DNA from 2 places in the Bacillus sp. C-3-6 genome. Region 1 is predicted to be linked to the other one. Evidence: riboswitches for the same ligand, from Rfam matches in the RefSeq annotation. Region 1 holds a riboswitch; the other holds the start of a gene.
The links. A riboswitch is a leader RNA that binds a small molecule or an ion and turns the genes downstream of it on or off. The one in region 1 is predicted to bind FMN.
Positions count from the first base shown of each region.

Region 2: linked by a shared signal. The riboswitch ahead of ribD (bifunctional diaminohydroxyphosphoribosylaminopyrimidine deaminase/5-amino-6-(5-phosphoribosylamino)uracil reductase RibD) and the one ahead of ACW0JX_RS07545 (ECF transporter S component) in region 1 are both predicted to bind FMN.

Region 1 is NZ_CM137247.1:1,449,348-1,464,844, reverse strand. Features, by position in the region: gene ACW0JX_RS07585 (genetic competence negative regulator) at 1-11, opposite strand, end outside; gene ACW0JX_RS07580 (MerR family transcriptional regulator) at 89-964, opposite strand; gene ACW0JX_RS07575 (metallophosphoesterase) at 964-1,740, opposite strand; gene ACW0JX_RS07570 (LysM peptidoglycan-binding domain-containing protein) at 1,808-2,287, opposite strand; gene ACW0JX_RS07565 (CPBP family intramembrane glutamic endopeptidase) at 2,310-2,873, opposite strand; gene recQ (ATP-dependent DNA helicase RecQ) at 2,873-4,402, opposite strand; gene ACW0JX_RS07555 (YpbB family protein) at 4,392-5,453, opposite strand; gene ACW0JX_RS07550 (ferredoxin) at 5,752-6,000, shown strand; gene ACW0JX_RS07545 (ECF transporter S component) at 6,122-6,700, opposite strand; FMN riboswitch at 6,863-7,002, opposite strand; gene ACW0JX_RS07540 (hypothetical protein) at 7,251-7,937, shown strand; gene ACW0JX_RS07535 (peptidoglycan DD-metalloendopeptidase family protein) at 8,090-8,704, opposite strand; gene ACW0JX_RS07530 (cob(I)yrinic acid a,c-diamide adenosyltransferase) at 8,788-9,369, opposite strand; gene resE (sensor histidine kinase ResE) at 9,506-11,281, opposite strand; gene resD (DNA-binding response regulator ResD) at 11,281-11,997, opposite strand; gene resC (cytochrome c biogenesis protein ResC) at 12,300-13,457, opposite strand; gene resB (cytochrome c biogenesis protein ResB) at 13,472-15,097, opposite strand; gene resA (thiol-disulfide oxidoreductase ResA) at 15,219-15,497, opposite strand, start outside.
Region 2 is NZ_CM137247.1:3,903,429-3,918,925, forward strand. Features, by position in the region: gene ACW0JX_RS19925 (aldo/keto reductase) at 1-575, shown strand, start outside; gene ACW0JX_RS19930 (aldo/keto reductase) at 633-1,460, opposite strand; gene ACW0JX_RS19935 (GrpB family protein) at 1,588-2,112, opposite strand; gene ACW0JX_RS19940 (YqkE family protein) at 2,180-2,443, opposite strand; gene ACW0JX_RS19945 (bifunctional metallophosphatase/5'-nucleotidase) at 2,645-4,234, shown strand; gene ACW0JX_RS19950 (ribbon-helix-helix domain-containing protein) at 4,360-4,836, opposite strand; gene ACW0JX_RS19955 (alpha/beta fold hydrolase) at 4,958-5,956, shown strand; gene ACW0JX_RS19960 (Na+/H+ antiporter family protein) at 6,088-7,407, shown strand; gene ACW0JX_RS19965 (LacI family DNA-binding transcriptional regulator) at 7,432-8,295, opposite strand; gene ACW0JX_RS19970 (GNAT family N-acetyltransferase) at 8,395-8,877, opposite strand; gene ACW0JX_RS19975 (alpha/beta hydrolase) at 8,959-9,882, shown strand; gene ACW0JX_RS19980 (DUF2552 family protein) at 9,893-10,138, opposite strand; gene ACW0JX_RS19985 (CDGSH iron-sulfur domain-containing protein) at 10,366-10,572, shown strand; FMN riboswitch at 10,763-10,906, shown strand; gene ribD (bifunctional diaminohydroxyphosphoribosylaminopyrimidine deaminase/5-amino-6-(5-phosphoribosylamino)uracil reductase RibD) at 11,212-12,324, shown strand; gene ribE (riboflavin synthase subunit alpha) at 12,306-12,950, shown strand; gene ribBA (bifunctional 3,4-dihydroxy-2-butanone 4-phosphate synthase/GTP cyclohydrolase II) at 12,963-14,156, shown strand; gene ribH (6,7-dimethyl-8-ribityllumazine synthase) at 14,175-14,636, shown strand; gene ACW0JX_RS20010 (hypothetical protein) at 14,659-14,979, opposite strand; gene bioB (biotin synthase) at 15,162-15,497, opposite strand, start outside.

The DNA of each region.
Region 1 (15,497 bases):
TCCAGCCTCATCTCATACCCTCCCTACGTAACCAATGCATCTAATTTTTATTATATGAAATAGAAAATAGATGGTTCTTTTCGAACAACTATTCCGACATTTTTAACCATTCATCCCATTCTTCTTTCGTATCACCAATTAAGATTGTTTCAATGTCCAACTGGTTTAGAACGCCTAGCTTTCCGATAAATCCAACAGAAAGAGATTCCCTTTTTTCTTGTAATACATTTATAAAGTTCATCGTCTTTTTCATTTCTAGTTCGTCAGCAAAAGATACAAACACATATTTCGGCTGTATTTCCTCTACCGCTGACAACATACCATCTTCAGCTAAGCTTGTCCTAATATATATCGCCTCATATCCTTTTAAGCGTAAATAAGTTGAAAAAATAAATCCTTTCAATGCATTCTTTTCTAACACAATAACTTTGTGTAAAGAAGAAAACATTGAGGCATTGTGATACACCATCCCTAGACGCGTTTGTAAAAATGATAGTGCATATTGAAATTGCACCATTGAAATCTCATTATTATTTTTTGACGTTAATAATTTGTCTGTCACTCGAAGAACGATACTGGCAACAACCTTTTCTGTTGAATATATACTAAAAGCTTCGTTTAATAATGCAGCAATTGTAATTTCATCAAATTTTAACAAAGCTTGTAGCAAATCGTCCACTAAAACAACTTCTTTATCGAAATGTATCTCTTTTTGAACTGTACTCTGCAAACGATTCTCTTCTAATAACTGAACTGCTTGTCCAATCATCATACCGGAAGAAACTTTTTCCATTAACCATTTTAAAATTTGAATATGCTCTTCTGTATATAAACGATGCCCAGCTTGATTCCGCTTTGGGGCAATAATTTGATATCGTCTTTCCCATGCGCGAAGCGTACTCGGCTGAACTCCAATTATATTTGAAACAGCTTTTATATTATATTTTCCACTAAGAGTTGGCATCATTTCCCTCCGCACAATGTAATAATATGTGTTTGAGCAGGCGCTCGGAAACGAAGTGGTATCAATGTTGTTCCGTACCCATTACTAACAAAGAGAATCGTATTCAAATGGTTATATACGCCACCTTTTAAATATTTTTTAGATGGGAATAATCGGATTTGTCCTCCATGCGTATGTCCACTTAATACAAGTGAAATCTGTTCATTTCCAGACATCTTTTTTATTATATCAGGGTTGTGACTAACTAAGATACGAAAACCATCTTCTTTACAATCCGCCAATGCCAAATCTAAACGATCACGGTGCAATCCAACATCATCTATACCGAGCAAACAAATTTTCTCGCCTAATTCAGACTCAAATACCACTCTTGTATTATCTAAAACTTTTACGTTATTTTCTAATAATAAAGCATCTAATTCATGATATTCTATCTCATAATCATTGTTTCCCCACACAAAATATACAGGAGCTATCTCTCTTAACTTTTGAATATTGGCAGAGATTTTTGATAAAGAGACTCCTTTCTCTGCTAAATCTCCTCCGATAATTACGAGATCTACTTTTCCTTTTACTTGTTCAATTAACAAATTCGAAATGACTCTTCTATGAATATCAGAAATAAAAAACACATTTACTTTTTGAAAACTTTTCGGAAATTCTTTAAATACTAAAGTATGTTCCAACACTGTATTACGCATCGCTTCTTTATACATCACAAGAAGTAATAAAATCCCCATTCCTATGAGAGTACTGAATAATATAATCCATATCATATTTTTTACTCCCCTCATCATAAAGATAACCCTAGGCTTTTATAACAAACTGCGTTCGCCTAATTCACTAGCTCTCTTGCTTTGTGGACTTATCTTTTATCGGAATTTTTAATTCTTGACCTGCACTCACTTCATCTTCTTGCAAGTTATTATACTTTTTAATTACTTCAACCCCATTTTCATCTGAAAAATATTGCTTCGCTATACTTTCTAAAGTTTCTCCCTCTTTCACAGTATGCGTTATCGCTTTTTCAGACTGTTTCTGCGACTCAGATTTAGCTGAATCAAAGAAGATTACTTCAAACGCACTTTTCCCGGCATTATTACTATCGCCCTTCACCTGAATATATTTATCCGTATACCACAAAATACTAATCGGCAGCAGAATGAATAGAAATGTTAAAACCCGGACGAAAATATGATTTATTTTAAACTTTTGTTTTTTCTCTTTATTTCTATGAATTTCACTACGCGGCGGTAAACTTTCTTTTTCTTCTACTCGCTCAACTTCTAATTCCTCTTCAAAATCAGGAATTCGTTTCCTCATGTTGTTCACCACCACCTTCCATTTATTTTCTTAATTGGAGTCCCATTATAAAATCAACAAGAAAGTGTGCAAAGATTGTTATAAACAAATTCCCTGTCCATTCAAATACATAACCAAAGACAAAACTAATGAAACAGACGAAACAAAACAAAAATGGCTTTGTTATATAACGAATATGTAACACTGCAAATACGAAACTCGCAATTACAATTCCAAAATGAGTCTGCACTACACCTCTAAATAAAAATTCTTCTGCAAAACCGATTACGAACGTAATAATGAGTAAATGCAGAACCGACATTCCTCGAAACATCTTATCGTTAATACCACCATCATCAAACCAAGACTCTGGAAACACTCGCATTGCAACATAATCTAATAACACAATACCAATCGCTAACAAACCACCTATAATAAGTATAGATACTGGTTCCCATCTCCATAAATTAAACACTTCTTTTACATCTTGAAATAATATATATGCTAGTAAACAGCCAATACCGATAATAATTAACTGTGTTATATATAGATTCAGCCTTATTTCCTGCGGACTCATATCTTCAACATTATGCCTTTGAATGTTCATCATTCCCCCATCTTTTCTAGGCCGAAAAGCTTTTGTAACTCTGTTTCCCAATTATAGTCGAAATCCGATTGTTGCGCTCGTCTTTTTTTATAATCTTCTTTTGTAATACCACAATAATCACAGCAATTATTTAACTCTTTCTCTTTCCTATAACCGAACTGTTGCAACACATATTCACGTCTACATCCTTTAACTCGTATCCATGACTTCATATTTTCTAGCTCACTATATTTATTACGCAACCTTATTTCTACTTCAGCTATTAATCGGTTCATAATTTCATCTGACAAACTCTCTAATAATAATCTTCGTTGTTGTATAATTCCAACCTGTTCGAGATGATAACGAACGAAACGCCAATATTGCTCATTAAATCTTGCTGCATTATAACAAATTTCTTCTACATCTTCTATTGGTAATTCTTTCGTTTGAAACATTCTTTCTTGTAGTAAAGAAAATAAAAATTGTATTTGCGACTTACTTGGCAATTCATCCTCAATGATTGAAATTGGTAAATCATGATCCAACGGACTACACAATAAAATAGCTATACTCGGTTCGCCATCTCTTCCAGCTCTTCCGATTTCTTGTAAGTAAGAAGCTATATTAGTTGGATAATGAAAATGAATAATATATTGCGTATTCGCCTTATTTACCCCCATACCAAATGCACTTGTACATATTACAAGCTGCAATTGATCGTTCATAAACTGTTGTTGAATTAACATACGCTCTTCATGTTCCATACCACCATGATAAAAAGCTACACCAGTAACACCTTTTCCTCTCAAGTATTCCGTTAACCTTTCTGTCCACGCTCTACTTGAACAATATACAATTCCCGGCCCTTGTAAATACATCACCTGCTCCAAAAGCGCCTCTTTCTTTTCTTCTATCGTCTCTACAAATTGCACCTCCATTGCAATATTAGGACGGTCAATAGAGTATACATGTTCCGCGGCACCCTTTAAATTTAAACTGTCTGCGATATCTTGTAGTACCCCTTTTGTCGCTGTGGCTGTCAATGCTAATACTGTAGGAGAACCAATATTTTCAATAACTACATTTAGTTTCTTATAGTCCGGTCTAAAATCATAACCCCATTGAGAAATACAATGAGCCTCATCAACAACAAATAATGAAATATGAATTTTCTTCAATTCCCTAATTAATAACTCCGACTGTAACATCTCTGGTGAAACAAAAATAAATTTATATGAAGATAATTTTTTCATCGCTTCTCTTTTTTCATTTAATGTCCGAAAACTATTAAATGCTATCACTCGGTTTTTCACAACATACTTTAATTGTGTCACTTGATCTTCCATTAAAGATAATAACGGTGATACAACAAGCACTGTTCCTTCTCGCATAAGCCCCGGAAACTGATAGCACATAGATTTCCCTCTTCCAGTCGGAAGCATTGCTATCACATCTTTTCCTTCTAATAAATCTGTAATAACTCCTTTTTGACCTGGACGAAATTCAGAATATCCAAACCACTTATATAAATATTCTTCAAGTTTCATTTACACCCTCCATCCGCGCTAATACAAGACGAACTTCAAAATAAGAGATATCTTCTCCAACCGCTTGTTTCAAAACACGTAACTTCCGCGTTTGTAATGCTTCAATTACTCTTATTACTTTGTCTACCTTTTCTTTTTCCATAAACACTTCAATAGAAAAATCTTTTTCTCGCAAAGCAATTTCAACAAAATGATCTTCTATCGTTGCAACCTTTAAATTCCGAATCGTCGCTATTTCTTCTAAAGAACGCCCTTGTCTCCAAAAATTATATGTTTTTTTCGTGGATAAACTAAATAATTCAGCTCTCTCATTTGGATAAGATATAATTTCAGCTAATAGTGGAAATTCATTTTCTTTATCACGAACTTCTTGTATAAAGAAATGCATTGTACCCCAAAATAAAAAATACACCCTGAATATATCTTGTTTCGTAATTTCTGCTAATTGTTGCAATGTACAACCAATACGTTCATAGCCCGTTAGTCGATATGTTACAATCGTCGCTTCTATCGCATTACTCTTTTCCAAAAGATTATGTACTTCCGTCCATAGTTTCCTCGCCAACTCACTTCTTTTATATGGCCTTCCTGTTAGAAAACGTTTTACCCACATCATTATTTCTGTATCTTGTTGAATTGGGATAAACTTCGTATTATTCTGTTGTAAATTTGATATGGTTTGAATAATCAATGATAATCTTTTCCAAAATGTTTCACCTAATTCACCATAATGTAAACCATGCAAATGTGCTGGAAAAGCATAAACTTCCTCCCATTTATGTAACTGCATTTTACCCGTAGGTGTTAACACATATGTATTTTCATGTATTTCTTGAATAAAATCCGCTTGCAACAACTTTACAACTTCACCATCATAGTCATTTCTATTTAATGATTTATATATTCCGAATAAAAAAGAAATCCGGAACATATTTCCATCTTGTAAAGTTTGCGAAGAACGTTTGCCCTTTAGTAAATAATAAATAGAAGAAACGGTTCTTTCACCATTCAATTGTTTTAAACAATGCAACAAAGTATATTGTATTTGCATGACCGCTTCCACCTTCCAATCTTAACTTCATTCTTTTCAGTACAATTACACTATCTACTGTCGCTCATTAAACTTATCATATAAGAACTATATACTTGTATATATTCTATTGTATCAAACGAAATCACATTTACGTATTTTGAAAATCTTATGACATAATTCAAAAATAAGTTGACACTCTAATTGATAAGCATTATCATTATAATTTTATGTTGAAAAGTTTCACAAACCGTTTTACAATAAGGTTATAATTTTTATGGCGAGCTTTTCACATACATATTATCAGGAGGGAAAAAAGATGGCAAAATATACAATCGTTGATAAAGATACTTGTATTGCATGTGGTGCTTGTGGCGCTGCTGCACCCGACATTTATGACTATGATGATGAAGGTATTGCATTTGTAACATTAGACGATAACCAAGGTATCGTTGAAATTCCAGATGTATTAATTGAAGATATGATGGATGCATTCGAAGGCTGTCCAACTGACTCAATTAAAGTTGCTGACGAATCATTCGACGGAGACGCTTTAAAATTCGAATAGTCTTTTATTAACTTCAAAAAACGCCCCTCATATTGATGAGGGGCGTTTTTTGTATCTAAATTTTATTTTCCTTAATAAAAAACCATTAGTAGTTCCACACTACTAATGGTTTTAATATATATTATGCATTTTTCATTTTTGCAAACACCCATACTTTCAGGCGTGAGAATAATGCTACAAATACAATTGTTACAACAATTCCTTTAATTAAATTAAATGGTAAGATTGCCGTTACAACCGTTGTTCTGATAGCTTCGCTAGACATAGCCGGTGAATTTAAAAACCAAGTGTAAGCCGGGAATATGATGATGTAGTTTAATACACTCATAATAAGTGCCATTGTAATTGTCCCTAGCATTAATCCTGTCGTTAAACTCTTCACAGTACGATACTTTCTAAATAAGAAAGCTGCTGGTCCAATAAATAAACATCCTGCAATAAAGTTTGCAATTTCTCCAACTGGTACTCCTGTTAAACTTCCTTGAATCCCGTAATGTAAAATGTTCTTTATCGCCTCTACAATCACTCCTGCTAATGGTCCAAAGATAATTGCTGCAATTAGAGCTGGTACATCACTAAAATCAATTTTCAAAAATGGCGGAAGCCCTGGGAACGGGAAATCCAACATCATTAGTAAATATGCAATACTACTTAGCATCGCTACACTCACCATCTGCACTACACTGTTTTTTTGTTTCATCTTTCTCTCTCCTTTTCCATCGATCATCTCATGGAAAGTGGAAAGGTTCTGCTATGCCTATTTTTTCATAGAACGAAAAAACCCTTTGCGTTTTACACAAAGGGAGAATTTAAGGCACATCAAACAGACGTTCAAATCCATATCTTTTTTGAACGCTTGAACCTCCATCTTCTCCCATCCAGACTATACTGTCGGCTTTGGAATCACACCAAATCCTGCCTTAACGGCTCGCGGGCTTAGAACAAAATCATAAATAGTTCATCACCGCCGGTCGGGATTTTCACCCTGCCCCGAAGATAGACCGATATTCTATTTTCCCCTTCATTATACAACAACCTCATAACATTGTGAACTAAAAAATTGTAACTTATTTAAAATTAGTTATTTATTTTTCGTAACAACAAATGAATTGCGAAATATTTTACAATACAATCCATATTTTTTATTATTCGGCATTTCTCTTTTGAATTACCTAGTCATATATAATTAAAAGTGATAAGATATTGAATTGTTAAGATAAGAACATTTTCTGAGTTATGGAGGAAATGTCATGAAAAAAGAAAAGAGACATTCTATTCGAGAAGCAATGAAAAAAAACTTAAGAAAAGAATACTTTTACTTAAAAAAAGAATTACTTTTCTACTGCCCAATTGATTTAGGCACATTCTCAAACGAGACATACTATGCTACTTTCGATGAAGATGGCATCAGTATTTATCAGTATGATAAGAAAACAGAAAGTAAATTAAAATTGTGTGAGCGTCATCCGTGGAAGAGTTGGAGTAAAGTGAAGATTGATCACTATTTGACAACTTCTCAATTTATTTTTCAGGGTGAGCGAAATTGGATCTTATCTCTTTTTCAAAAAGGAAAAGAAGCTCAAAAAATTATTGAAGAGCATACATCTTTACAAACAGAAGTTGTTTCCCGCTCTTTCTTAAAAAAACTTCCTGGCTTTCGTTCTAATACACCACTGAATAAATACATCGGTAGCATTTGTTACACTGCACTTATTGCATTTTTATTAAAATGGATGATTCCATTTCAAGCACCACAAATCGCCCTGTATTCTATTTCGATTGGTTGTATGCTTCTTGGCCTACTTTGTTTGACAATCGGTTTAATTGAACCGACTATCGTACTGTTTCGAACAAAAGAGAAAACAAGAACAAAAGTTTTTTACTTATATAGCTATTTAGCTATTTCTGGATTTATATGTGTCTTTATTTTTTGGTAAAAGAAACCGTCCCAAAATAAATTTTGGGACGGTTTCTTTTAAATATAGATACTCTAATTCACTCAATACTTCTAGGAGAAGCGCCCATATAATTTCATTTACATTGAACCTTATTTAAGAATATTCAAAGTTTAATTTTTGAGACGTTGCCTTTACTTAACATATAATTGTTGATTAGGATAAATTAGCTCTTGCTGCAATCCATTTTTTTCTTTAATTTCCTTAAGTGTCATACTAAATTTCCGTGCAATACTAACTAAAGTATCCCCTTTTTGTACGACATATAATGATGAAGAAACAACTTCATTTCTTTGTTCACTTAAAACAAGCAATGGGTTCATCGCATTCTTTTTCGCCATCGTCCATCTTCCTTGATGAAGTTCTAGATGTAAGTGTGCACCTCGCGATTCTCCCGTGTTCCCTACTTCTCCAATTTTTTCTCCTTTTGAAATATAATCCCCTTGAACTACATATCTCTTATTTAAATGTGCATACACAGCCTCATATTCTCCATGTTTAATAAATATAACGTTTCCATAACTACTTGAATAATAAGACTTTGTTACCTTCCCTTCTTGAATAGCTGACACAGGCGTGCCGATCGGTGCCGCTATATCTATACCGTAGTGTTTTCCGTGTCTTGTCCCAAAATAATCACTTATCTGTCCTTCAACAGGCCATGCCCATTGATTTCCCTCTGCGTACACATGTAATTGAGATAAAAGCAGTACTGTCAATAACATAACGCCGTATTTTAAAACTTTCATATACATCCTCCGTTTTCTAATTACCACCATACCTTCTCTATTTTGGTATATTACAGAAAAAAGTATACAAAAAAGAAAGTGAATCACTCCACTTCCTTCTCTTTCTTATCACGAAAAACGATTGCACTGCGATTATACTCTACATCTTTTACTTGTAATCGAGCGTTTATTACTCTAGCTACTGCAAATAAATAGTCAGATAATCTATTTACATACTTTAGAACAACTTCATTTATTTTTCCTTCTTTTTGTAAGGACACGATACATCGTTCTGCTCGCCTTACAACTGTACGTGCAATATGAATAGTAGCTGCCGACTCGCTTCCACCTGGTAAAATAAAGCGCTCTAGCGGCGGTGCTTCTTCTATATACGAATCAATCCTACTTTCTAAGTTTTCGACCATTTCAATTTTTACTTTATAAGGTATCTTCTCGCCTACTATCGCCAAGTCTCCCCCGCAATCAAATAGTTCATGTTGAATCGTTTCAAGTTCATTGTAAATATCTCCGAAAGGCCCGCCTTGTAGTTTAGTCATTGCATATCCGATATGAGAATTCGCCTCGTCTATTGTTCCATACGCTTCCACACGGATATCATCTTTATCAACCCTACCACCTATTACACTTGTCGTTCCTTTATCTCCTGTTTTTGTATATAATTTCATTTCTTCACAGCACCTCTCTTGTTATTCTTTATTCGAGCAACATAGAAAAAAGTTCTACCATTCTTTATTTAATTGAGTTTACAAAAAAATAAAAAACAGCAGAACTTTATTCATTATCAACTTTAAAAACGTATATCTAAATTATACGATTCGGTAAATAGACAGAAAATGTAGTTCCTTCTCCAACAACACTTGATACAGAAATTTTACCATCATGGCCTTGAACAATATTTTTCGCAATCGCAAGCCCGAGTCCTGTTCCACCTTTTTTCCCACGTGTTCTTGCTTTATCAGCTTTATAGAAACGATCAAATAAAAATGGAATATCTTCTTCTGGAATACCAACGCCCGAATCTTGTACTTCAAAAATGAGACCATTATTTTTCGTATCAATTACAAGTGTTACATGTCCGCCTGCGTTCGTATGACGTATTGCGTTATCAATTAAATTCGTCAATACTTGTTCCATACGATCTGCATCAAACGGGTATTGTTCAATTGGATTTTTGAAATCAACTGTTAGTTCAACTTCTTTATCCTTTGCGATCCCTTGGAATTTACGACCAATTTTTTCAACAAACGGATGTATGTCCACTTCACCTATATGTAACTCTACATTACCACTTTCCATGCGTGCTAAATCTAATAATTCATTTACAAGTTTACCTAAACGAACGGATTCATCATAAATGATTTGAACAAACTCATTAATTTCTTCTTTCGTTTGCACAATATCATCTAAAATTGCTTCACTATACCCTTGCAGCATGACCATCGGTGTACGAAGTTCATGCGATACATTCGCAATAAAGTCTTGACGCATCTTTTCAAGACGACGTTCTTCCGTCATATCTCGCAGTACTGCTACAGCCCCGCGAATTTTCGTTTGATTGTAGAGCGGCGTCATAAGAACTACATAGTTCCCTTTTTGTAAATTAATTTCAACAACTTGTTGTTGTTCGCTTTCTACAACGAGATGGAATAGTTCAACAAGTTCAGAAGGCAGTTTTTTACTGAGCTCTATCTCTTTTTCTTCTTGCCAAACTTGTAAGAAATGTTCAGCCGGCGGATTGATTACTACAACTTCACCTTCTTGATTTAATGTAATAACCCCATCTGCCATACTACTCAAAATACTTGCTAACTGTTCTTTCTCTTGCTGCAGGGCATTCATATTAAACTTCAACTGTTTCCCCATTTGATTTAAGGCCGTTGCAAGCTCACCAATCTCGTCCTGAGATACCATAGGAGCTTTCGCATCAAACTTCCCACGCGACACTTCAAAAGCAACCTCACGCATTTTACGAAGTGGTGCTGTAATTCGAGTAGATAAGAAGAATGCAAAGAAAGTTGTTAATATAATCGCAATCCCTGCTGATAAGAATATAAAATCAGTCGTTCTTTCCATACCTTGTATCGGCACTTGTAAAGATTCGTACACAAACACTGCACTTTGATTTTTTGATTGCACTGGTTTTCCGACAATCATAATATCATTTTCAGTATTTTTATTCTTTCTACTATTAGAGGCTTTTCTAATGTTATTCTTAATTTCTTTTTTGTCTGTAAACACAGCCGCTAATTCTTTATCTTCTTTTAAGTCATCCATTGTAAGAGTGACTAAGCCTTCTTGTTTCGGTGAAGAAGAGATTTCTTTACCATCTTCTACAATAATAATCCTTGAAAGTGGATCAGAGAATTTGTAAGCGATATTCTCAATCGTTTTTACATCGGCACCTTCTTCAATTAACTCTGAAACACTTGTTGCGACTTTTTGAAGCCTAGCTTCACTCATATCAACATAATACGTTCTAAAAAACTGTGAAAGTAAAATCGCAACAAATCCAAGAACAAACGAAACGAGAAGTAATATGGTCATCCATAACTTCCCTACTACACTTCTCCAAAGCATCAGTCGTTCACAACCTCAAATTTGTAACCTACACCCCAAACAGTAACAATCATTTTCGCTGCATCTGGTGATTTTTTGCTTAACTTCTCACGTAAACGCTTTACATGTGTATCAACTGTACGTAAATCTCCGAAGAATTCATATTGCCATACTTCTTTTAACAGTTGCTCACGATCGAATACTTTATCAGGAGCTTTCGCTAAAAATAATAGTAACTCATATTCTTTCGGCGTTAAGTTTACTTCATTACCATCTGCAGTAACACGGTGTGCATCGTTGTCAATTGTTAAGTGCGGGAATACAGTAACATCTTTTGTCGTTGTATCTTGTGTAAAGAATGTTGTTGGTACAGCACGACGTAATACCGCTTTCACACGTAGCACGACCTCACGTGGACTAAATGGCTTTACAATATAATCATCTGTTCCAACTTCAAATCCTTGTACTCTATTTACTTCTTCACCTTTTGCTGTCAGCATAATAATTGGTGTCGCTTTCTTCTCACGAACCCCTTTACATACTTCAATGCCATCTTTACCAGGCATCATAAGATCTAATAAGATTAAATCGTAATCATTTTGTAACGCCATTTCTAAAGCTGTATCACCATTATCTGCTTCTTCAATTGTGTATTGTTCTCTTTCTAAGTACATTTTCAATAAACGACGAATACGATCCTCATCATCTACAATTAAAATTCTTGATTCATTTTCCATCTCTACCCGCTGCGTACTCTCACTTCAGCGGTTCACACCTACCCTTCTTTACTATTATGTTGCGCTATTCTCGTTTATTTAAGCAATCTTCTAAATGTTTCACTTCCCATATTATGCTTCACAAGAATAATAAATTTTGTTCAATTTTTTTCCAAAACTATGTATTTTTTTTGAACAGTATATAATGTCCTCGACATCATTTTACAAAATCAACCGCTACTTTGTCATGTTTTTCTCAAAAAAGAAGAAAAGTTGACAAAAATAAAATAGGAAAGTGACATGCACTCTCCTATTTTATTTCTCTATGCATATGAATGTAAACCGGCAATAATTAAGTTTACTACAATAAAGTTAAACATAATAATTGCAAAACCAATTACTGCAAGCCAAGCTGATTTCTCTCCATGCCACCCTTTAGATAATCGTAAATGTAGTACTGCAGCATAAAAGAGCCACGTTATAAGTGCCCAAACCTCTTTCGGATCCCAGCCCCAAAAACGCGTCCACGCTATTTGAGCCCAAATCATTGCAAAAATTAACGCTCCTAATGTGAAAACTGGGAATCCAATTGCAATAGATCGATATCCGATTTCATCTAGTAAATCACTATTCGTATTCTTTACTAACGGCTGAAGTGCTGCCGATACTCGCTTCCGTAAAACAAGTCTTAATACAATATAAAGTAATGTTCCAACTAACACTGACCAAATAACAGTATTTAATTTCTTCGCATTTACAATCGCTGGAACTTCAACTGCCGGTTCTAATTTATTTTCTGTCAGTAACTTCCCTTCATGCGGTCCAACTAAAGCCGGAAGATTGTACTTCATTTCCAGTTGCTGTTCATTTTTATCAACCCATTGAAACTTCGCTTCATATTTCATACTAGAAAATACCGTTGTTACTCCAATAAATCCAACTGTACAAACAAGTGTAAATACTACCGTCTCTAGCCAAAATGTCCGTTTACTTCTCGTTGATTGATCTACATTTTTTAATAAATACATAACGCCCGTAATAAAACTAATCGCTAAAATTGCTTGTCCTGCTGCTGCAGTCGTCACGTGAATATGTAACCAATTACTTTTTAAAGATGGAATAAGCGGAGATATTTCCCTCGGAAACATACTTGCATAGGCAATTAATAAAAGCGCAACTGGTAATGCAAATAGTCCAATTATACTTACACGGTACATAAAATACATTACAATAAATGCTCCTACAAGCATCATGCCGAAAAATGTACCGAATTCAAAAAAGTTACTAACTGGTGCATGCCCTGATGCGATCCACCTTGTAACAAAATATACTGTTTGTGCTATAAACCCTAAAATTGTAATTGTTATTCCTACATTTGCCCATTTATGACCCTTTTCTTTAATGGCTCCACCAAAAAATAGAGTCGCAATTAAATATAAAATAAATGCGGTAAAGAGAAAGTTACTACTTATTTGCACCATATCGTTTCCCCACCTTAACTAATTTTTTTATCGATTACTTTATCATTTGGCTGTGGAATTGCTGTACCTTCTATTACTCTTTCAATATCTTTCTTTAAACCGAACCAATTTTTATTCGTATGCCCTGCAATCCACCATTCATCATTAACACGTTGTATCCAAATACGGCGATGATTCCAATACATACCTTGAATGACACCAACCATAAATATAAACCCTCCAATACCGAGAATCCAAAGCGTTAAATCTTTTCTTACAGTAAGTGCTGTTGCATTTTGCATTTCAACACCTGCAAACGACATTTTATATTTGTTGTTTCCATCAGGTTCTATATTTTGCTGAATACCAACAAAACTCACTTCACCATCTGGTGTTTCAGGTGTAAACATTTTAAATACAAATGCAGGATTGTTCGGTAATTTCGTTTTTGTATTTGGTTTTCCATTCTCATCAAAATAAAAATCAGGAAAATAGCTTAATAGTTCTAGAGAATAACCATTTCCTAAATCATATTTTTCCTTAGGATTCGTTAAATCTACTTTAATCGGTCCCCATTTTTGATTATTTTCTTTATTTTGCAAGTTGAAGGACATACTTTTAAATTCACTTTCTTTATAATCCACTTGATACACTGCAAATTGATCAAATTTCAGTGGTTCATTTACTCGAATTTCCGCTTCTTTTACTTTTTCCAACTTTGGTTTTTGCCCTGCTATATTTTCGCCCACAGCTTTATATAATACAGCATTCGTTTGGAAGTTTTTCGCAATCATTTTATCGCCTACACGATCAATCGCTTCCTCAAAAACTTCCTTGTCCTTACTTTTATCATAAACTTCTTTTATAAATTTCTCGTTTTTTAAGTAGTATTGTCCATCCGTCCCTGGTATTTCTTTCGTTTCACCATCACGTAACCAAAGTGCTTCGTCTACGTACATACTCGGTAAAAAACGAAGCATCGCACCGAATAAAAAGATAATAAGACCGATATGATTTACATATGGACCCCAACGCGAGAAGCGTCCCTTTTCTGCTAAAACGTTTCCGTCTTCCACTTTCACGTTATAGTTTCTTTTCTTTAAATTCTTTTGCACTCTTTCCAGGTCACCATCTTTCGGTGTACCAGTCCCATATAATCTCTGTCTCTTTAAAAAGCTAGGATGTCTTTTTACGCCTTGCTTTTTTAAAGCTTTATAAAGTGGAATAACGCGGTCTAAACTACATATCACAAGTGAAATACCGATAGAAGCAATCAAAATCATATACCACCATGAACCGTATAAATTATTAAATCCTAATTGATAGTATAATTGCCCTAAAAATCCGTATTCTTGTTTATAATATTCAGCTGGTGCAATCCCTGGAGTTATGTACATTTCTTGCGGAAAAATAGTTCCTATCGCTGATGCAGCTAAAGTTATTACGATTAGCCATACACCCACTTTTACAGAAGAGAAAAAGCTCCAAATTTTATCGACTATCGTTTTTGTTTGCGTGAGAGATCTCCGTGCACTCCCCTCATAGCGCATATCCAATAGTTTTGCATTTTCATTGCTTTCAAATGGTTTCCCGCAAGCTTCACAAAAAACGGTTCCTATCGGATTAACATGTCCACATTCACATTTAATTTCTTTCAACACTCTCACCGCCCCTGTCTCTATATGTACTATTGTATATTCTAACCTCGAGTTACCGCAATACTCAGAATTTTTAAACCAGAGGCACTATAGACACGCACCTCTTATGTAAAGGCTTTCTTTATTACGGAGTAATTTTCTTTAAATACCCTTCTAACTGTTCTTTCGTTTGTTCACCTATAATTTGCTCCACTACTTTTCCATCTTTATCAATCAAAAAGCTTGTCGGTAATGGACCTACTCCATATGTTCCTATAATCTTTTGTCCTTTATCAATAGCAACTGGGAATTTCAAACCATATTGGTTCACAAAGTTCTTTACTGCAATATCCGTTTCATCTGCATCTAACGCTATGATTTCAACGCCTTTTTCTTTATACTTTGGATATAATTCATTCATATA
Region 2 (15,497 bases), 2.5 Mb from region 1:
ACCTTTACCAACTCCATGGCGGAACAATTGAAGATCCAATAGATGAAACAATTGAAGCTTTTGAAAAATTGAAAAAGGAAGGTATTATTCGCCATTACGGTATTTCTTCTATACGCCCAAATGTCGTTCGTGAATATGCAAAACGCTCAAACATCGTTAGTGTACTAATGGAATATAGCCTTTTAAATCGGCGTCCAGAAGAATGGTTCCCCCTTCTAAATGAACACCAAATTAGCGTCATTGCCCGCGGGCCACTTGCAAAAGGAATTTTAACTGACAACAATGCAAGAAAAATAGAAAGAGTAAAGGAAAAGGATTATCTCTCTTATTCTTACGATGAATTACATACAACTCTAGCGAGTGTAAAAGAAACGATTGGAGAAAGCTCTTTAACAGGAACAGCTATTCAATATTGCTTACATAATAAGACTGTTGCAGCTGTTATACCTGGTGCAAGCTCGCTTCAACAATTACAGGAAAATATACGAGCTAGCCAACAGTTACCTTTAACGAAAGAAGAATATGTACAACTTCAAAAAATTGTTAAATATGACACATATGCTTTGCATCGTTAAAAATATCGAATTACCGATAAACAGAAGACTGCCTCCTTTATTAGGAGACAGTCTTTTTTATAACGTATCATATTTATCAGGATTCGTTCCTACATGTAAATCACGATTCAACGTGTTAATTTGACGTATTTCTTCTTCAGTTAGTGCAAAATCAAAAATAGTAAAGTTTTCTTTAATACGAGATGGTGTAACAGATTTAGGAATTGTAACAATCCCGATTTGAATATCCCACCTTAATATAACTTGTGCAGGTGTTTTTTCATATTTGTTAGCAATAGCCTGAATGATTGGATGCTGGAATACTTCTCCGCCCCTCATTAACGGACTCCATGCTTCCATTTGAATTTGCTCATCTTGACAATAATTGCACAACTCAAATTGCGTCAACATCGGATGAAGTTCCACTTGGTTTACCATCGGCTTCACTTTGCAATTTGGTAATAATAGTTCTAAATGATGTTTATGAAAATTAGAAACACCAATCGCACGCACTTTACCTTCTTCATACAATTTCTCTAAAGCTCGGTACGTATCAACATACTTCCCTCTTACCGGCCAATGTATTAAATATAAATCTACATAGTCCATTTGTAATTTTTTTAAACTCTTTTCAAACGCCTCGAGTGTCTCCTCATATCCTTGATCGTCGTTCCATACTTTTGTTGTAATAAATAGGTCTTCTCTTGGAATTCCTGATTCACGTATCGCCTCTCCGACACCGCTTTCATTTTCATATACAGTCGCTGTATCAATCGAACGGTATCCAACCTCTAACGCTGTTTTTACTGCTTGTTTTACTTCGTCTCCTTCTTTCGCTTTATATACGCCTAGACCAATCATCGGCATTTTCACGCCATTATGAAGTGTAGTTGTTGGAATATGCACAGTCGTCTCCCTTTCATTGTTACATTATTTATAAGCCACAACTTTATTTCAACAATATTCATCCAAAAAGTCAAAACATACGTACAGTTTACATAACACTTTTATATAGCTAAAAAATAACGTGAACTCATTCATTTACGTTATTTTCTCTCCATTCTTTCGCTTTTTTATCCACATTGCGCACAAACTCATTTTTCCCTTCCGTATATAACGTGCCATCATATGTATACTTTTCGGCTAATTCTTTCTTTAAGGTTGCATATGCCTCTGCTTCTTCACAATGAGCCATCATATAATCACGAAACGCTAAATGCCTTACTATCTCTGGATTTCCTTTTTCAAACACGTGTAAATGATACGAACGTTTTTCCTCAGTTCCATGAATAAAATATCGGCGTCTTGAAATACCATTTTCCCCTTTTACGATGTAACCAAGCTCTATAAATCGTTCATTCCACCCATCTACTCTTTCGATATTTTCTACTTCCATGATCATATCAATAATAGGTTTAGCTGCCAGTCCGGGCACTGACGTACTTCCAATATGATGCATTTTCACCGTTTCTGGCATCGCTGATTTTAATCTTTCAGCCTCCATTTGAAATTTTTCAATCCAATGGTTTTCATGCGGAACAACGACAATTTTTCTCATTCTAACTCCCCTTTTCTTACAAGCTCGTCAAAAAATGATCAGTGGTATTTCACTGATCATTTTTTTATTATTTAAAGTCTTTCCAAGTAAGGTTACTTTCACTTAGCAGTTCTTCAAATGATTTATTCTTTTCACGTTCTTTTTGTTCTTGGCGCTTTCTTTCCAGTTCAGCTGCCTCTTTTTCCTCTTCTCTCACTTGCAACTCTTTCTTCTTACTCTTTAATTGTTGCATGAGTGAATCATTTAATTGATCGCCTAATGTAAGTGTTTCTTTCTTTGGTTGATTCACTTGCGATTGTCTTTGCATTTGTCTTTGTTTCTTTTTCTTCATGCTACTCACCTTTTACTTTTTTCTCCATTATAGTAGATACACGATGAAATCGACAATAAAAAAGGGTCTTTACTCTATTATTCACTTTTTGTAAATATGTTAATTTTTCGAAAAGACTAAATTTTTATGTAGCTATAATCCTATGAATCTATTAAAATTATGTCGTATGATGTCAGATTATAAAAAGAGGAGAATTATATTATGTGGAAAAAAATTATTCCTGCCGTTGCTGTTTTAAGCACTATTACTTTTTCAAGCGTATTTGCCGCTCCCCCATCTCAGAATCCAGCTGAACAAAACCGCTACATAGACGTACAAATGCTTGGTATTAATGATCTCCATGGACAACTAGATACTGTTAAAAAAATCAATAATAAAGAAGCTGGTGGCGCTGATTACTTAGCTACTTATTTAAAAGAACGTAAAAAACAAAACCCTAATACACTTCTCGTACATGCTGGTGATATCGTCGGAGCTAGTCCACCAGTTTCAGCATTATTACAAGATGAACCGACGATTGAATTTTTAAATGATTTAAAATTTGATGTTGGTACAATCGGAAACCATGAATTTGATGAAGGCATTGATGAAATGAAACGCCTCATTTACGGTGGATATCATGAAAAAACAGGGAATTTCAAAGGGGCTAACTTCCCCTATGTAGCTGCTAACTTCTATAACAAATCAACTGGCCGCTTATTTTTACCACCATTTACTGTAAAAATGGTAGATGGTGTTCCTGTTGGATTCATTGGTGTTGTTACAACTGATACACCAAATGTTGTTATGCCTACGATGCTTAAAAATGTACAAATTACTGATGAAGTAGAAGCAATTAATAAATCAACACAACAATTAAAACGCCTCGGCGTTAAATCGATCGTCGTTCTTGCTCATGTCGGTGGAACAACCGATGAGTCTGGGGTAACAAATGGCGATCTTACTCGAATTGCAAATGAAACAGACCCAGAAGTTGATGTTATTTTCGGTGGACATAGTCATACGTATGTAAATGGTACAGTAAATAATAAACTAATTGTCCAAGCAAATTCATACGGAACGGCTTTCTCAGACGTGGATGTAACAATTGATCGTAAAACAAAGGATATTGTAAAGAAAAAAGCTGAAGTTGTTACAACGTATCATGAAGGTGTAGAACCTGATAAACAAGTAAAGAAAAAACTAGATCAATATAAAGAAAAAATCGCACCACTTGTAAATGAAGTGGTCGGAAAATCTACAGCACCTATCGACCGTAAACAAAATGATGCTGGTGAGTCCACTCTTGGAAATTTAGTTGCCGATGCTCAGCGTCAAACGATGCAAACTCAAATCGCCCTCATGAATCCTGGTGGCATTCGTAATGACTTAGATGCTGGTGATATTACGTGGGGTGAGTTATACGGCATTCAACCTTTTGGAAATCAATTGATTAAAGTAGATTTAACAGGTCAAGACATTCGCGATATTTTAAATCAGCAATGGCAAAAAGGAACAACAAGAATGCTTCAAATTTCAGGTATTCAATATACGTGGGATGCAAATAAACCAAACGGTGAAAAAGTTACAAATATACGTTTAACAAACGGAGAAGAATTATCTCCATCTAAAACGTATAGCGTAGTTGCAAATGCCTTCTTAGCTTCTGGCGGTGACGGATTCGTATCATTTAAAAATGGTAAAAATGCAGAAACTGGTCCAAACGACTTTGAAGCGTTAGTCGATTACGTAAAACAATTAAAAGAACCAATTCAGCCAGTTATTGATGGAAGAATTCAAAAAGTAAATTAAGTGTTTCTCTAATAATAAATTTTATTTTTCACGCCATAAAGGATTTGTACTGATACTCTATTTTATACGTAATATACATTATAAAAAGGATACTCGTTCTTCCAATGAACATAGTATCCTTTTCTTTAGTTATCAAAATGTGATGTTTTGTCAACTTCATATTGCTGTAAAAATTGTTGCAACGCCTCTTCTACAAGTTTAGACTTTTGAATTCCTTTCGATTCTGATATAAGGTCCAATCTTGCTAATATTTCTGTATTAATAGAAAAGGTTCGTCTCTTTTTCTCTGTACTCTTACTCATAATTGGTGCAATTACTTCGCCTCTTTTTCTTAGTAACTCATAAATGCTTTGTAATTGCTCGTAAATTAATAATTGATAATCTGTTTTCTCATATTGAAGGGCGGTCGCTTCTTGGAGTTGTAAGTGACGTGGTTCTTCTCCATCTCCTACAAAAATACGTTTCTTCTGCTCTCCATCATATTCGTATCCAATCAATCTTAATTTCTTCGATAATGTATACGGGCTTATTTCAAGACGTTTTGCTATAATAGCGATGGATTCACGTCTGTTTAAACCATCTATAATTTCTCCAATCGTCACAATTTCCCTCCTCCCGTGTTGAAATGACACTAGTATGGTATGTTACAATGATTTTCTAACAGTATATGCAAAATGAATAGCCTGTGCGATTCATACGATTTCACAAAAGGAGGTTTTCAATATGCTTTTTCGTAGCTACACCCCTCAGTTCTATAACGAAAACAAACAACTCATTCCTAATAGTATCGCTACGATAGAAAGCGTTATGATAAATAATCGAAAACAAACTCTCCTTATGCGTGGACAAAACGTAGAGCAACCTATTTTATTATGCTGTCACGGCGGACCTGGGATGGCACAAATCGGATTTATTCGCCATTTTCAAAAAGAATTAGAGAAGCAATTTATTGTTATTAATTGGGATCAGCGCGGGGCTGGTAAATCCTTTTCAATGAAAGATTTCGGAGCAAATTTCACAATTGAACAATTCGTTTCCGATGCAAAAGAAGTGATTCAATATGTACTTAAAAGGTTCAACAAACAAAAACTATTTCTCGCTGGTCATTCTTGGGGAAGTATTATTGGGCTTAACATAGCACATCAATATCCAAAGTATATCGAGGCTTACATCGGTATTGGGCAAATTGTACATATGAAACAAAATGAAGAATTGCTATATCAACATTTAATTCATTCTGCAAAAAAACATGATCATAAAAAAGCATTAGCTTCCCTTTTAAAATTAGGCAAACCACCATTTTTAGATACGAGACGTCTCATTATTCAAAGAAAGTGGCTTGGCACATTTGGAGGCGCAATCCAAAACGGATCTTCCTTTTCTTTCATACGAAAAGGTTTCTTTTCTCCTGAGTATACGCTATTAGATTGGTTCAAGTTTCTCGCAGGAAATTTAAAATCTGGCGTTTTATGGGAAGAAATGCTGACAATCGATTTCTTTTCTTCTATCTCAAGTTTATCTATTCCAGTTTATTTTTGTTCTGGTCGCTATGATTATCAAACTCCTTATGCACTCGTTCAGGAATATTGCGATCTTATTGAAGCGCCTATAAAAAAGATGATTTGGTTCCCAAATTCAGCACATTCTCCTGATTTAGAAGAACCAGAATTATTCGCTAATTCTTTGCAATCAATTAAACAAGAGCTAGCTTTTCAGCATTAGTAACAAAAGGCTCTTTTACATTTCATAGAAAACATTTTATAATAATATGTCGCAAGTATGTATAAACATCGCAAAATATTTCATATTTACTTGTCTTAACAGAATAAAAATTTAGGGAGATTACATTTATTATGAACGCTGTACTCGTCGCAGTAGCAATTATGCTATTGCTTAGTTTGTTACGTGTCCAGGTCATTGTCGCCATCATTGTTGGAGCTTTAACAGGCGGAATTATCGGCGGACTCGGTATTTCAGAAACGATTAACACTTTTACAACTGGTCTTGGAAACAGTGCTCCAATCGCTTTAAGTTATGCAATGCTTGGTGGTTTCGCTATTTCCCTTTCCAAAACAGGACTTCCAGATGCTATGATTCAAACTGCATTAAAATGGATTGGCAATGAACAAGACACGAAAAAACAAGTTTATTCTAAAATACTTATTTTATTCATTATTTTAACTATGGCTTGTTTCTCACAAAATGTGATTCCTGTTCACATTGCTTTCATCCCCATCTTAATTCCAGCACTTTTAAAAGTATTAAATGAGCTGAAAGTGGATCGCAGACTTGTCACATGTATTATTACATTTGGATTGATTACTCCTTATATGTGGATCCCTGCAGGATTCGGAAAAATTTATCATGACGTATTACAAACCAACGCTGCGCAAAGCGGCCTTACATTTGATGTCACACTTATTCCAAAAGCAATGACTATTCCAGCAATTGGTATGATTATTGGATTATGTGTAGCGGTATTCATTACGTACCGAAAACCTCGTACGTATGAAACAGAACAAATTCATACTACCGAAAATGAAATCGTTCCCTATACAAAACGTAGCATTACTTTCGGGTTATTATCTATCATTGCTACATTAACTGTTCAATTAACAACAGAATCAATGATTTTTGGTGCTTTAGCAGGTATTATCGTCTTATCGGTTAGTGGCAGTCTACCACTTAAAGAAGCAGATGCGATATTAACAAGCGGAATGCGTATGATGTCCTTTATTGGCTTTGTTATGATTGCTGCCGCTGGATTCGGCGCTGTTCTTCGAAAAACAGGACATGTTGAATCTCTGGTGCAAACGAGTGCACATATAATCGGAAATAATAAACCACTCGCTGCATTTCTTATGCTCGTTATTGGACTTCTCGTTACAATGGGAATTGGTTCATCCTTTTCAACGATCCCTATCTTAACAACCATTTTTGTACCTCTTTGCATTCAGCTTGGATTTAGTCCAATGGCCACAATTGCAATTATCGGTACAGCCGGAGCACTAGGTGACGCAGGATCTCCAGCATCGGATAGTACCCTTGGACCAACATCCGGTTTAAATGCTGATGGTCAGCACCATCATATATGGGATACATGTGTACCCACTTTTCTACATTACAATATACCGTTACTTATATTTGGTTTTATTGCCGCAATTACATTATAAAAAGGTGCGTATAAAACGCACCTTTTACTTTTTTATTTTTCCTTTTAATTGTTGAAAAGCTAATTTTCCATTATCTTTGACATAGCTTTCAATTGCCGGTAGTGATGAACCTATCCATTCACACTCTATGCTCCCATTAGGTCCAACAATTTTTAATTTATCTGGTATATGTATATTTAGAAATCTCGCTGACCGAATTAACTCAATAGCAATCTGATCACTTGAGGTTACAATTCCATCTATATACGGATTGTTTTGCAATAATGTAATAAATTGTTTATTTGTATACCCTTGTACACATTCTTCTCGATAAGAGATTCCTTCATCCCAAACAGCGTCTAAAAACCCTGCTATATAATCTTCCATTTCTTCACTTTCTTCTCCCTCACCGAAATATGCAAGAAAGTGACACCCTTTCTCTTTTAATAAAGAAACAGCTCTCTGTCCACTTTCATAATAATTTCCATGTGATTGTTGCTCATCGATCACAACAAACGGAAATGGAATTTCTCCTACACTTTTAAAAACTGCTCTCGTCAAAATAACACCTGCAATGTTATTTTGCTTCAGCATATGTATGTATCTATCTTTATTCTCTATATTACAAATAATGATTTGATAGCCTTCTTTATATGCTATTTCCTCAATACAATGTAGCAAAGTGATGTTTGATTGGTTACATAAATTATCTACAAGTAATGCAATTATCGTTGAATTCTCTTTAAATAGTGGCTTCGCTGCACTGTTTGGCCTATAACGTAATTCTTCAATTGCTTCCTTTACTTGTTTTACTGTGTCCTCATGAACGTATCCTTTTTCATTAATAACTCGTGAAACGGTTGCGACTGAAACACCTGCCAATTTTGCAACATCACGTATAGTTGCCACATCGTCACCCCTTAATATGGTAATAGATTACAATTTTACGGTAACCTAAATTACACTATCCGTCAAGATTAATAACTCACATTTCTGAAAATTGTTACATCATTTCACTAAACGATACTCCAACTGAATTTCATGTAAAATTGGGATATTATCATATCCAATACGTGGAATTTCTTTCTTTATTTTTCGTGCCTCCTCTACCGCATTCACATATAAATTAGTCATTACAAAATTACGTTTTTGGTAAAATCGTAACGCATTCATATTATCATTTGTTGTAATAAGCCAAACCTGTCTGCACCGTTCTTCTTCTGCAACTTGTAATACACAATCCACAAGTTTCGTCCCTATTCCTTTTCTTTCTTCAAAGCTATCTAGCGATACAATTTCGCACATATTTCCGGTCACTTCATACGTTATAATTCCGATTATTCTGTCATCTGAGAGCGCAACAAATCCTGGCAACTCTTCTAACTGATGTCCCTTACCACGTGAAACCATCAATGAACTTCCCCAGTTCTCACACATGAACATTCGGATTGTTTCTTTCATCGCTGGCGTAATTTTTTGTATATGCAGCATTTCCTATTTCTCCCCTTTTATATCATTGTGATACAATATAAGTGTATCACATGTAACGGTATTTGGAGGATGAGGTAAAGTATGAAACGTTTTTTTGCAGCATTGTTTACTATACTAGGTGCAATAACTGCCCTTGGGATTTTCTTTACAAATAAAGTGATGTACTTAAAGAAAAAAACAGAGGAAGAAGTACTCGAAAGAGAAACGAAAAAACATTTTCGTATAGAGGATTTTGATGCTCTTCATAAAGAAGAAATTCATATCCCTTCACAATTCGGATACGACCTTCACGGATATTACATTCCTGCTGGTCATTCCAATAAGTTTATGGTTTTTTGCCACGGTGTAACTGTAAATAAAATAAACTCTGTAAAATATGCAAACTTATTCTTAAAAAGGGGATATAATGTCCTCATTTACGATCATCGTCGTCATGGTAAAACTGGCGGAAAAACAACAAGCTATGGATACTATGAAAAGCATGATTTGAAATCCGTAGTTGACTGGCTAAAAACCCGTTTTGGAACCAATATTACACTTGGTATTCATGGTGAATCTATGGGAGCCGCAACAATTCTTCAATACGCAGGACTTGTAGAAGATGGCGCTGATTTCTATATTGCAGATTGTCCTTTCTCTGATTTTCACGGACAATTACAGCACCGTTTAAAGGTTGAATTCCATTTACCAAAATGGCCTTTATTACCTTTAGCAAACGCATTTTTAAAAGTTCGTGATGGTTATACAATTCGTGAAGTTTCACCAATCGACTGTATAAAAAACATTAACAATCCCGTTCTCTTTATTCATAGTAAAGATGACGACTATATTTTAGCTGATATGACAAAAGCGTTATATGAAGCGAAAGAAAATAATAAGCAACTTTATATTGCAGAACACGGTGCACACGCTTGCTCTTATAACGAAAATAAAGAAGAGTACGAAGCAGCCATCGATCAATTTTTAAACACATATGTGAAAGAAACAAAAAACAGGCTTGCATAAGCCTGTTTTTTTATTGCGCTAAAACGTCTGTAACTTGTTCCATATTTTCAGAAATCCATTGCATTGCATCATCTAACGTTGGAAATTCTGTCGTTTGAAATGTTACTTCATCTTGAAGTAACCAAACATCCTTTACCTCTTGCCCTACACCTGCAATGGACCAATGTAACAAACTATATGGATGATTATCATTCAAAAATGATGCCCACGTGCGCTCATTTGCAATGTTTCGTAATGTATGTAATTGTTTATCCATCTCTCGTCACCTTACTCTAGTCAGTTATGAAAACTATTATAACACTCTCTTCTTTCTCAAACAAAGTGCTCTTTTTTCCCCGCTATTTGCGGGCAGTAAAAGCCCGATTGGTTCAAATAATAATTAGTGGTGGATGCCTCCCCCACTAATTAAAGTTTCACTTTATATTGCCAAGCACTTCCCTTGATTATATGATGAAATTAAGCGTTTGGGAAGGAGGGATAACGTTGGCAAAAGTACAAATTAAAGTAAATGACAATGGCTCTTTTCGCGTTACAGGGGACGTGGAATTAGTCGACTCACAAGGGAATGTATTCCCAGCAAAACCGGCATTTTCTTTATGCCGTTGTGGTTTATCAAAAAATATGCCTTATTGCGACGCTTCGCATAAAGGTAAATTCGAGTCTGTTGTTAGAGCACCAGAGGCAGAATAATTTTACATGTGACATGCACATTTTTTTGTGCATGTTTTTTCTTTTTAGCAACTCCGTTATATCCCTTCTCCTTACAACATTTCTAATACTTTTATTTCCATTCCAGCCTGCATATATTTTCACACAATTCTTCACATTCGAATATTTTTTACTAGCCTTTTATTTTTTTTGTGCTATAATTTGAGCAAACAGCATCCTTCGGGGTCGGGTGAAATTCCCAACCGGCGGTGATGAAGTGAAAACTTCTAAGTCCGTGACCCGTTTTCAACTCGAAAACGGTGGATCTAGTGAAACTCTAGGGCCGACAGTATAGTCTGGATGGGAGAAGGATATGTTTCTAGTTTTTTATATAGTGAATACACTTTTATTTCAGTATGCATATTTTTAAAGATTCATTTTGATTCTTTATATATGTTTAATTTTCTATACTTATTTTTTATACTGAAATAAAAAGAGACAACTAGCGTTTAAAAATTCGATATTTTGCTAGGTTTTTTCCTTATGCAGAAATATCAATTATCGTTAGGTTTCTTTCCTATGCTTTCGTATTCAAACTATATTTCTAGAAATCACGTCTCCCAAACCCCAAGGATATTAAATCCTTGGGGTTTTTTGATTTTTTTAGGAGAGGTGAAGAAAATGACAGATCAAGAATATATGAGGATTGCCCTGCAGTTAGCAGAAGGAACATCAGGACAAACAAGTCCAAATCCTATGGTTGGTGCTGTTGTTGTAAAAGATGGAAACATCGTTGGTATGGGGGCTCATTTACGGGCTGGTGAAGAACACGCTGAAGTTCATGCCCTTCAAATGGCTGGTCAGAACGCCAAAGACGCTACCGTTTATGTAACACTGGAACCGTGTAGCCACTTTGGAAAAACACCACCTTGTTGTGAATTGCTCATCGAAAAAGGAGTTAAGCGTGTTGTAATTGCTACTCTCGATTGTAATCCGCTCGTTTCTGGTAACGGAAAAAGAAGATTAGAGGAAGCTAGAATTGAAGTAACGACCGGTGTTCTTGAAGCAGAAGCAGTTTTATTAAATCGCTACTTTTTTCACTACATGAAAACGAAGCGCCCTTTTGTAACAATCAAAACAGCGATGAGCTTAGATGGAAAAACAGCAACTGTAACTGGTGAAAGTAAGTGGATTACAGGTGAAGAAGCACGTGCTGATGTTCACCAATATCGCCATACACATGATGCAATTCTTGTTGGAGTGAATACAGTTATAGCTGATAATCCTCATTTAACAACAAGAATTCCAAATGGTGGGAAACATCCTATTCGCGTTGTTTTAGATACCCATTTACGAACGCCACCATCTTCTCATGTTATAACAGATGGTTTAGCACCGACATGGATTATTGTCGGTAAGGATGTAAAGGAAGAGAAGATATCTTCTTATGAATCTAAAAATATAGCTATATTCCAAATGGAAACGAAACATATAGAAATCGAGGACCTTCTTTCCTTTCTTGGAGAGAAACAAATTCTTTCTCTATTCGTTGAAGGTGGCCAATCGATTCATGCAAGTTTCTTAAAAACAAACAATTTTAATGAAATTGTAACCTATATAAGCCCGAAATTAATTGGTGGGAAAGATGCTCCTACTTTATTTGGAGGAAATGGTTTTTCAAAATTACAAAATGCGCTTTCCTTGAAAATTCAAGAGATGAAACAAATTGGTGATGATATAAAAATCGTTGCGAATGCCCGAAACGAGGTGACGAAATGTTTACAGGAATTGTAGAAGAATTAGGAACGATAGCAAACATGCAACAAAGCGTAGAAGCGATGAAATTAACGATTCATGCAAAGAAAATTTTATCAGATGTTCACTTAGGTGATAGTATCGCGGTTAACGGTATTTGCTTAACTGTAACAAGCTTTACAACTACTTCATTTACAGTTGATGCAATGCCTGAAACGATGCAGTCGACATCACTTCGCATGCTTAAACCGCACTCTAAAGTAAATTTAGAGCGAGCAATGGCTGCAAACGGACGATTCGGTGGACATTTCGTTTCAGGACATATTGATGGAATCGGAACGATTTTAAATAAAAAACAACATTACAATGCCGTCTATTACAAAATAGCAATTTCTGATGAACTACTGCGCTATTGTTTGCAGAAAGGGTCCATTGCTGTTGATGGAACGAGTTTAACGATATTTGATATAGACGAATCTTCCATAACGATTTCACTCATCCCGCACACAGTAAGCGAATCTGTCATTGGAGCAAAAAATGCCGGAGATATCGTAAACATTGAGTGTGACATGATTGGTAAATATATTGAACGCTTTATTACTAAACCTACAAAACGAGTAGGTTCAATGACCGAAAGCTTTTTACAAGAAAACGGATTTCTATAAGGGGGAAGCATAATGTTTCATCGTATTGAAGAAGCTCTAGAAGATTTAAAAAAAGGTAAAGTCGTTATCGTATGTGATGATGAAAACCGAGAAAATGAAGGCGATTTTATTGCTTTAGCAGAGTACATTACACCAGAAACAATTAATTTTATGATTACACATGGCCGTGGTCTCGTTTGTGTACCGATTACAGCAGGGTACGCAGAACGTCTACAATTAGAACCAATGGTATCTCATAATACAGATTCACATCATACTGCGTTTACAGTGAGCATTGACCATGTCTCTACAACAACAGGGATTAGCGCTCACGAACGTGCAACTACGATACAAGAATTGTTAAACCCCGCATCAAAAGGTGCTGATTTCAATCGACCTGGACATATCTTTCCATTAATTGCGAAAGAAGGCGGTGTCCTGCGTCGTGCAGGTCATACAGAAGCTGCTGTTGATTTAGCGAAGCTATGCGGTGCCGAACCAGCTGGAGTTATTTGCGAGATTATAAATGAGGACGGCACGATGGCACGTGTACCTGATTTAATAGAATGCGCAAAACAATTTGATATAAAAATGATTACAATAGAAGATTTAATTGCTTACCGCCGCCATCATGAAACACTTGTGACGAGAGAGGTGGAAATTACATTACCTACAGATTTCGGTACTTTCCACGCAATTGGCTATTCTAACTCATTAGATACGAAAGAACATATCGCACTTGTAAAAGGTGATATTTCAATAGGTGAACCGGTACTTGTGCGTGTTCATTCTGAATGCTTAACAGGAGATGTATTCGGTTCACATCGCTGCGATTGCGGACCACAACTCCATGCAGCACTTGCTCAAATTGAGCGTGAAGGAAAAGGTGTTCTTCTTTATATGAGACAAGAAGGAAGAGGCATTGGGCTTCTTAATAAGCTTCGTGCTTATAAATTGCAAGAAGAAGGATTCGATACTGTAGAAGCAAATGAAAAACTCGGCTTCCCTGCTGATCTTCGTGATTACGGTATCGGAGCACAAATATTAAAAGATTTAGGTTTACAAAGTTTACGATTATTAACGAATAACCCAAGAAAAATTGCTGGCTTACAAGGTTACGATTTAGAAGTAGTCGAGCGTGTACCGTTGCAAATGCCAGCAAAAGAAGAGAATAAATCGTATTTACAAACGAAAGTAAACAAATTAGGACACTTACTAAACTTATAATTAAAGGAGAGATTTATTATGGTATTCGAAGGTCATTTAGTTGGTACAGGATTAAAAGTTGGAGTTGTTGTTGGACGTTTTAACGAATTTATTACAAGTAAGTTACTTGGCGGCGCTTTAGACGGATTAAAGCGTCACGGTGTAGAAGAAAATGATATTGATGTTGCTTGGGTTCCTGGTGCATTTGAAATTCCTTTAATCGCTAAAAAGATGGCTAGTAGCGGAAAGTATGATGCTGTTATTACATTAGGTACTGTAATCCGAGGTGCTACAACTCACTACGATTACGTTTGTAATGAAGTAGCAAAAGGCGTTGCGTCTTTATCACTACAAATGGACATCCCAGTTATTTTCGGCGTATTAACGACAGAAACAATTGAACAAGCGATTGAACGCGCAGGTACGAAAGCTGGTAATAAAGGATATGAATCAGCTGTTGCTGCAATTGAAATGGCTCACTTATCAAAACAATGGGCATAAAAAAAGAGGCTTCGGCCTCTTTTTATTTTTTCACCTTTTTTTGTACATCTTTTATTAATTCATTCATCGTTTTTCCTTCTGTTTTTATATGAAGAGCTTGTGCTGTTCTCCATACATTCTCTCTTTTTTTCGCTTCTTCTATAATAGTAATTTCTTTTCTAACTTCCTTTAAATCTTTTCCTTCCGTTTTCAATCCAAAATGTTCAGCTTTCGTTCGAAAGTGTTGTTCGATTCTTTGTTGCATCTCTTTTTGTTCAGGATTTTCAGCAGCCTTAACTGGATCAGAACTTATTGCTTTTATTAAAATTAAACAAGTCATAATCGCTAATATGTATTTGTACATGTAAAATCCTCCAACCCAATATAAATTACATATTTACTATGTACAACTAGGGCTTGGAAAATTCGTCCACAAAAATTCTTTTTTTCGCTCAAAAACCAATAATATCAAGCGTTCACAACTATTTATTACATTTTATTTACAAAAAAAGCAAACCCTTTTACAAGTTTGCTTTTTCATCTATCTTATAATGCACACTCTTCAATCTCAAATCCTAAATCTGCAATCATACCCCAGTCTGCAGTCGGCTCTTGTCCAGCTGTCGTTAAGTAGTCCCCGACAAAAATAGAATTTGCTGCAAATAAACCGATTGGCTGTACAGAGCGTAAATTGATTTCACGTCCTCCTGAAATACGAATTTCTTTTGTCGGGTTTACAAAACGCATCATTGCCAGTACTTTTAAACATTCTACTGGTGTTAACTCTTTTTGCCCTTCAAGAGGTGTTCCCTTTACAGCAACAAGGAAATTACAAGGGATAGAATCTGCATCTATACGTTGTAATTCAAATGCAATTTCAGC